One region of the Janthinobacterium sp. FT14W genome, then DNA from elsewhere that is predicted to be linked to it. Evidence: riboswitches for the same ligand, from Rfam matches in the RefSeq annotation. Region 1 holds a riboswitch; the other holds the start of a gene.
What was found. A riboswitch is a leader RNA that binds a small molecule or an ion and turns the genes downstream of it on or off. The one in region 1 is predicted to bind FMN.
Positions count from the first base shown of each region.

Region 1 (4,209 bases):
TCATTGGCGATGCCGGGAATGGCTTCCTGCTCCAGGAAGTTGCGCGAATACTCGGCCACGAAACCGGCCGAATCGGACTTGTCGCGTTCGCTGTACGCGCGCTCGTAATTGCGCAGCATGTTCTTGCGCGCGCGGTCCAGCTCATCCTGGCTGAAACCGAAGCGGCGCGCCCGCTCGTCTTCCTGCACCAGCGCGTCGACGGCCGGCTGCACGCCGCCCTTGCCCAGCAAGGCATACGCGCTGAACGATTCATAGCCGCGCACCAGCTTGCCCATGCTGCTGCCGCCCTGGATGAACGGCGGGTTCGCCTGCTGCGCCAATTCCTGCATGCGCGCGCTGAGCATCTGGCCATACAGGTTTTCGATCATCTGGCGCCGGTAATCGGCAATCGTGACGGGTTCCTGCGCCGCGCGGATCGGGTAGCGGATGAAGACGGAGTCGTCCGGCGCTTCCTTGTCCGTGATCACCAGCGCTTCCGTTTGCGAGCGCTGCGGCACTTCCGCATACAGGCGGGGACGCGGTTGCGCGGGATTCTTCAGCTTGCCGAAATGCTGCTGGATCAGTTTTTCAGCCTGTTTCGGCTCCACGTCGCCCACCACCATCACGGCCATCAGGTCGGGCCGGTACCAATCCTTGTAGAAGCGCTTGATGGCTTCCGGCTTGAACGTCTTCAGCACGGATTCCTTGCCGATCGGCATGCGTTCCGCATAGCGCGAACCGTTCAGCAGCTTCGGATACAGGACCTTGTTCATGCGGTCGCTGGCGCCCTTGCCCAGCCGCGCCTCTTCCAGCACGATGCCGCGCTCGCTGTTGATGTCGGCCGGATTGAATTTCAAGCCGTGCGCCCAGTCTTCCAGCACGAGGAAACCCTTTTCCAGGTTTTCCTTCTTGTTCGTGGGAATCGGCAGCACGTACACGGTTTCATCGAAACTCGTGTAGGCGTTCAAGTCGGCGCCGAACTTCACGCCGATCGATTGCAAATAGGAAATTAGCTGATTGCGCTTGAAATGCGTGGAGCCATTGAAGGCCATGTGCTCCGTGAAATGGGCCAGGCCTTGCTGGTCGTCATCTTCCAGGATGGAGCCGGCTTTCACCACCAGGCGCAGTTCCACTTTCTGCGCGGGACGGGCATTTTTCTTGATGTAATAGGTCAAGCCGTTCGGCAATTTGCCGACGGTAACTTCTGGTGCCAGCGGCAGGGGATCGGTCAAACGGATTTCCGCCTGGGCCATGCAGGCGCACGCCAGCAAGACGGCGCCCGAAATCAGGCGTAATTTACTCAGCTTCATGTATTCTCAACGGTAAGATTCAGTAAACGTACCTTACACTGAAATCGTCTTTCCGCCATTAAAAACAGCTTAGGGAAAACTGCTTTCCCCAAGCAATTTTGCCGAATAGCAAACTCAACTGTACCCTGCCGCATTTTTTCATTTGTGCTAAAGTATTGCCGCCGATCATGTGGATCGGCATAACGACGTCTTCGGGGCGGGGTGCGATTCCCCACCGGCGGTAAGACCGGCAACGGTCAAGCCCGCGAGCGCCTGTCAAACTTCGTTTGGCAGGGTCAGCAGATCTGGTGCGACTCCAGAGCCGACGGTATAGTCCGGATGAAAGAAGATGTGCAGTAGTGTGATGTCCCATCGCCCCGGCGATGCGGCCAGTTGCGTCTATTCGCTTGCCCTGCAGCGTTTTTCGCCTATGCGAGGAGCGTTTCACCATGTTAGTCAACAGCTATACCCTGCTTTCCAACGACCTCGAAGGTCGCATCCAATCCGCCCTGGCCGCCATGCGCGCCGGCATCCCCGTCATCCTGCTCGACGATTTCGACCGCGAAAACGAAGCCGACCTGATCCTGTCGGCAGAAAAACTCACGAACGAGACCATGGCCCTGCTGATCCGCGAATGCAGCGGCATCGTCTGCCTGTGCCTGCCCACGGACGTCGTCAGCGCGCTGGAATTGCCGCCCATGTCGTCCGACAACGGCAGCCGCTACGGCACGCCATTTACCGTCTCCATCGAGGCGCGCGACGGCGTCACCACGGGCGTATCGGCCGCCGACCGCGTCACCACCATCCGCGCCGCCATCGCCAAGGATGCCAAGCCCGCCGACCTGGTGCGCCCAGGCCACGTCTTCCCCCTGCGCGCCGCGCCCGGCGGCGTGCTCGAGCGCCGTGGCCACACGGAAGGCTCCGTCGACCTGTCGCGCATGGCGGGCCTGAACCCGGCCGCCGTGCTGTGCGAGCTGATGAATCCGGACGGCACCATGATGCGCGGCGACGACATCGAGCGCTTTGCCGAACTGCACGGCATGCCCATTCTGACCATCGAAGAACTGGTGGAATGGCGCAGCACGCGCGGACAGTAAGCCCTCTTCAGGCGGCCGCGGCCTTCGCCACATGCACGTGGCGGTAGACGAGGCCCGCCGCCAGGCCATACGCGGCGGCAATCGTCGCGTAGGCCAGCGGCAGGCGCAGCGACCAGTCGGGCACCATGTGCAGGATGCTGCCGATCAGGGCCACGCCCACCAGCGCGCCGATCTGCCGGTTCGCATTCAGGGCCGCTGCCGCGCTGTTCGCATGCTGCTTGCCCGCCACCCGCATCACGGTGGCCGTCATGGCGGGAATGGCGATGCCGATGGCCACGTTCATGATGGCCGTGCCCAGCGCCAGCAGGGAATATGGCGTGCCGGGACGCAGCCCCGTCAGCAGCAAGGCCATGACGGCGCCCACCAGCAAGCCGGCCAGCATGGGCCAACGCGTGCCATGCCGCGCCGCAATACTTCCCGCCATGAAATTTCCCACCGTATAGGCCGCCATCATGGGCAGCAGGCGCAAGCCCGACTGCAGGGCATCGGCGCCGCCCGACTGCTGCAGGAACAGGCTCAATAAAAACAGCTGGCCGAACACGCAGAAATTGATCAAGAAACCCACGCCATTGGCCGCGCCAAAGCTGCTGCTGTGAAACAGCGCGCGCGACAACAGCGGATGGCTGCCGCTGCGCTCGCGCCGCAGCAGTTGCCCGGCGGACAGCACCGTCAACACCCCCGCCGCCAGCACGCCGGGCGACAGCCAGCCCAGCACGGGCCCTTCGATCAGGACGAAACTCAGGCCCGCCAGCGCCAGCACGCCCAGCACATGGCTGAGCAGCGACAGCGCGCGCGGCTGGCGTGCCGGCGCGGCCAGCAGCAGCTGCGCCATGACGATGGCCAGCACGCCCAGCGGCACGTTGACCCAGAACACGCTGCGCCAGCCGAACTGGTGCACGAGGATGCCGCCGATCAATGGACCGGACGCGCCGGCCACGCCCACCAGCGCCGACCAGGCGCCCAGCATGCGCGTGCGCTCGCGCTCGTCTTCAAAGCTGTGCGTGAGCAGGCTGAGCGAACTGGGCATGAACAGGGCCGCACCGGCGCCCTGCAGCAAGCGCGCGGCCGTGAGGAAATGCCCGTCGGGCGCGGCGCCGCACAGGACCGAACCAAGGATGAAAACACCGAGGCCGCCCTGGTACACGGCTTTCGGCCCGTAGCGATCGGCCAGCGCGCCGCCGGCCAGCAGCAGCGCGGCAAACGTCAGGGTATAACCGTCGACCACCCAGACCAGGCCCGTCAGCGGTATGGCCAGGTCCAGCGCGATATCGGACAGCGCCACGTTGACGGCCGTGACGTCGAGCATGGCCATGACGAAGCCGAAGGCCAGGGTCAGCAGGATCAGGCCGCTGGCGCGGCGGGGAGCGGTGGGAAGCATGATTTTTCCTTGCAAAGGCAGCGGGGCAGCCATTATGGGAGCGTTGCGCAATGCAGTAAACAGGCATAAACTCGGCACTCCGATGCAAAAATGCATCACACATCACAGATAAAAAAGGAAACGCCTTGGACTGGGATAACGCGCGCATCTTTCTGGCCATCGGCCGGGCCGGCACCCTGCGCGGCGCGGCCGCCCTGCTGTGCATCGACCAGGCCACGTGCGGGCGCCGCCTGGCCGCGCTCGAAGCGTCGCTGGGCGCCACCCTGTTCCTGCGCACGCCGTCCGGCTACGTGCCCACGCCGGCCGGCGAACTGGCCTTGAACGCCGCCGAAGCGATGGAACGGGCGGCCGACAAGCTGCAGCGTGACATGCAGGGCGTGGACAACCGTTTAAGCGGCCTGGTGCGCGTGGCCACCACGGACACCATGGCCAGCCATTTCGTCATCCGCGCCATGCAGCGGCTGCA
Region 1 covers NZ_WFLL01000079.1:5,593-9,801, forward strand. Annotated here, with positions in the region: gene GCN74_RS27370 (M16 family metallopeptidase) at 1-1,289, opposite strand, end outside; FMN riboswitch at 1,473-1,623, shown strand; gene ribB (3,4-dihydroxy-2-butanone-4-phosphate synthase) at 1,718-2,365, shown strand; gene GCN74_RS27380 (MFS transporter) at 2,373-3,743, opposite strand; gene GCN74_RS27385 (LysR family transcriptional regulator) at 3,869-4,209, shown strand, end outside.

Region 2 (4,209 bases), on a different contig from region 1:
GAAATCGACGTGACCTCGGGCCGTTCGCGGAACAGCTTCAGGTAGCGCGCGCCGCCGTTGTTCGCATTGCCCGCGAGCACCGTGCCGTCCAACGCCAGCACGGCTGCCTTCAGGGGCTGGCCGCGGCGGAACGGGCCGGGATCGTTGACCACCACGACCTTGTCGCCGGCCGGCGTGCGCTCGACAAAGCCCACCGTGCCGTTGGCCGTCAGGCTGCCCGTCTCGCGCAAGCCGTCGAAGGCGATCTGCGCATCGCTGCGCACCTGTTCCACGAAGGCCAGTTCGGCCGCCGTCAACTCCTGCACCTGTACTTGTTGTGCTTCTGCTTGTGCCACGTCCGTCATGTCATGCTCCATTCTGTGGGGTTGGGATACGGGTCAGTCCTGCCTCTACGTTCGCAAGACGCGTGCCAGCGCCGGGGCCGGGGAGGTGGCGGCGCGCTGCTGCCTGCGCAACAGCGGCTGCTGGCGCGGCAGCAGCGTTGCCGGCACGTGCTGTCGGCCAGCCAGCAAGCGGCGCGGGCACGTTTCCTGCAGGGTTCAAGGCTCCACCCACCACGAAAGCATCCCATGACTACCGCAACCGCCCCCGCCGTCGATACCGTCTGGTTCACCCGCTGCCCCGTGCCCACGGCCACGGGCCTGGCCTACAAACTGGGCTGGCTGGACGAGGAATTCGCCCGCGACGGCATCGCGTTAAAGACCCTGCAGGAAGTGGGCGGCGAACTGGCGCGCCACCATTACGAGCATGGCCTGTCCACGCTCGTGCGCGAAGGGGGCAACCTGCTGGCCCTGCCCGCCCACGCGCAAGGGGCGCCCACGCGCCTGATCGGCCTGACCTGGATCGACGAGTGGCAAGCCATCCTCGTGCGCCCCGCTTCCGGCATCGCCACGCCCGCGCAACTGCAGGGCAAGCGTTTGGCGCTGCCCGTATTCCGCGCCGAAGACTTGCGCGAGAACCGGCGCGGACGCAGCATCGCGCGCGGCATGAGCCTGGCCGGCTACAAGGGCGTGCTGGCGTCCGCCGGCTTGACGCTGGACGACGTGCAACTGGTGGAAGTGGGGGCCGACGCGCCGGCGCAAGCCGATCTGGGCGCGGGCCTGTGGCAGGGCATCGCGCCGCTGCTGCGCGGCGAAGTCGATGCCGTCTACGTGAAAGGCGCGGCGGCGGCCGAAGCGGCCCGCGCGGCGGGACTGGCCGTGGGCATCGACATCGACGCCCTGCCCGACCGGCGCTTCCGCGTGAACAACGGCACGCCGCGGCCGATCACCGTGCATGCAACGATGCTGGAGCAGCATTTCGAGCTGGTCGTGCGCTTTTTGACGCAGACCCTGCGCGCCGCGCACTGGGCGCGCAGCCACAAGGAAAAGGTGCAGGCCATCCTGCAGGGCGAAACGCGGGCCGGCGCCGACGCCGTGGCCGAAGCCTACCGCGACGGTTTTCACCTGACCCTGGCGCCCGACCTGTCGGAAGAAAAAGTGGCGCTGTTCCGCCAGCAGAAGGATTTCCAGCTGCAGCACGGTTTCCTGGACCGCGACGTCGATATCGATGGCTGGACAGACCGCCGCCCCCTGGAAGAAGCGCAGCGGCGGCTGGACGCGCTGCTGCGGCAGGCCGCATAAAGAAACGGAGCCAGCGCACGAACAGGCGCTGGCCCCGGGAACTACGGCATCAGGGCAAACGCGCCCTAGGCAGCCAGGGCCGCGTGCGGTGCGGCGGCCGGTTGTGCCAGCCGCTGCAGCGAGCGGATGGTGGCCGCACAAGCGGCGGCCAGTTCCGCGCCCTTGACCTTGAAATGCTGGAAGTAGAATTCCTGGTGCTCGTGGCCCGCGTGGAAGTGGTGCGGGGTCAGCACGGCCGACAGCACGGGCACGCCCGTCGCCAGCTGCACCTGCATCATGCCGGAGATGACGGCATCGGCCACGAAGTCATGGCGGTAGATGCCGCCGTCGACCACCAGCGCCGAGGCGGCAATCGCCGCGTACTGGCCGCTCCTGGCCAGCACTTGCGCGTGCAGGGGAATTTCAAAGGCGCCGGCGACATCGACGATATCGATGTCGCTCTCGGCATAGCCCAGGGCCGCCATGTCGGCGATGAAGGACAAGCGGCATTGCGCGACGATGTCGCGGTGCCAGCCCGCCTGGATGAAGGCGATGCGCTTGCCTGGTGCTGCGTGTGCTCGTGACATACAAAAGACTCCTGTTTTTAAAAATGACAAAAAAAACAGGGCATGGGATCGAAGGGGATATCGCAGGCGCGTGAAAGCCGCGCCCAACTGCGCATGCAGGCACGCGCGCCCGCGCACCGACGGCAAGGCCGCCCATGCGCCGGGCGTATGCCGGCACCAACACAATGATGCATCCCGCTCTCTCTTTATCCGGACTATACCGTCGGCCCCGGAATCACACCAGGTCTGCTGACCTTGCCGGCCAGGTCCGAAGACCGCGCCGGCAAGCGCTCGCGGGCTAGGCACGCATGCCATTACCGCCGGTGGGGAATCGCACCCCGCCCTGAGAACGTTGCGTGGCCGCCGCACCGGGTGCGGCAGCCATGCCCGGCGACTATAGCATATCGCCCCTGTCCCTGCCCCGCGCGATCAGAACTGCAGCGTGTACGAGGCGCCCACCGTGCGGCCCTGGCCGATGATCACCGTGTCGCCGTTGACGGCGCCCGGCACGAAACTGGTAAGCGTGTGGTTGCGGTAGACCTTGTCGGCCAGGTTGTTGGCATACGCCGTGATGCGCTGCTTGCCGCCCGGGAGCACATACGACAGGCGCGCATTGGCCAGCGCAAAGCCGCCCTGGTTCAGCAAGCCGCGCGCGTCGCTTTGCGGGTCCACATAGTAGTACTGCTTCGACGTGTAGCGCACATCGCCGCTGAAGACCAGCTGCGCGCCATTGCCCAGCGGGTAACGGTAGTCGGCCGCCAGCAGGGCCGTCACGTGGGGCGAGCGCACGAATTCATTGCCGGAGCGGTCGCCGCCATTGTTCTGGATGGCGAAGTCGTCGAATTCCGTGCGCAGCAGGCCCAGGTTGGCGTTGACGTGCAGGTTGTCCGTCGGCTGCGCCTCGATCTCGAATTCCGCGCCATTCACGTGGGCCTTGCGCACATTCTGCAGGTAGTTCACGCTTTGCGTGGGGTCGCCGTTGTACACGCCCGTGATATTCACCTGCACGTTCTTGTAGTCGTAATGGAAGACGTTGGCGTTGAAATTGAGGCGCCCGTCCAGCCATTCGGACTTGATGCCCGCTTCGAACGAGTTCAGGGTTTCCGGCTTCACCGTGTTCAGGGCCCGCACGTCCGTGGCGCTGGTGTTGTAGCCGCCCGACTTGATGCCGTGCGCGTACTTCAGATAGCCGCGCAGGGTGCGGCTGAAGCGGTATTCGGGCGTCACGTCATACGTGAGCGCATTCCACGTGGTGGACGGATTCGACGTGAAATTGTTGTTGGCGACCGCGGCGGCCGTGTAGTTGCCTCCCTTGACCGTGTTCCACCAGTTCGACGCATCGCCGAACGTCACCGTGTTCGATGCCGCCTGCACGCGCTGCAGATCGAGGTCCTTGGTTTCCGTGGTCCAGCGCAAGCCAAACGTGGACAGCAGCTGCTCGCTGAAGTTGACGGTCGTGCTGCCGAAGATGGCCGCGCTGCGCGCCTTGTGCTGGTAGACGGTGCGGTTGTAGCCGACGGGCTGCGTGCTGCCCGCCAGCGCCGGCACCGTGCCGTTGGGCAGGCGCGCGCCGGCCGAATCGGAATCGATCTTTTCATTGAAGTAGAACAGGCCCGCCACCCAGCTCAGCGTGCCGTTTTGCGGCGACGTCAAACGCAGCTCCTGCGACACCTGCCGGCTGCTCGCCTTCGAACGGCTGCGGCCCACTTCCAGCGGCGTGTTGTCGCTGTCGCCCGTGGCCTCGTTGCGGAAGTTTTCATAGCCCGTGATCGAGGTCAGGGTCAGCTCGCCCAGCGCATAGTCGAGGTTCAACTGGGCGCCGCCCTGTTTCACGTCGCTGTCGGCCGGCGCATTCGTGCTCACGTCGTCGGGATTGGTGCTGGGGACGTAGCCGTTGCGGTACACGCCGTTGGCGCCGTAGCTGGCCACGGTGGTGGTCGCGCCCTTGGTCGTGTAGTCGCGGTAATGCAGGTTCAGATTGGCCGTCAGGTCGCGGCCGATCAGGGCCTTGAGCTGGCCGCGGATGGCGCTGTCCTTGAGTT
Region 2 covers NZ_WFLL01000010.1:26,636-30,844, forward strand. Annotated here, with positions in the region: gene GCN74_RS09360 (class II aldolase/adducin family protein) at 1-344, opposite strand, end outside; gene GCN74_RS09365 (ABC transporter substrate-binding protein) at 570-1,622, shown strand; gene GCN74_RS09370 (6,7-dimethyl-8-ribityllumazine synthase) at 1,688-2,188, opposite strand; FMN riboswitch at 2,361-2,522, opposite strand; gene GCN74_RS09375 (TonB-dependent receptor) at 2,597-4,209, opposite strand, start outside.
Region 2: it holds a riboswitch for FMN, as region 1 does, so the genes downstream of both, GCN74_RS09370 (6,7-dimethyl-8-ribityllumazine synthase) here and ribB (3,4-dihydroxy-2-butanone-4-phosphate synthase) in region 1, are expected to answer to the same signal.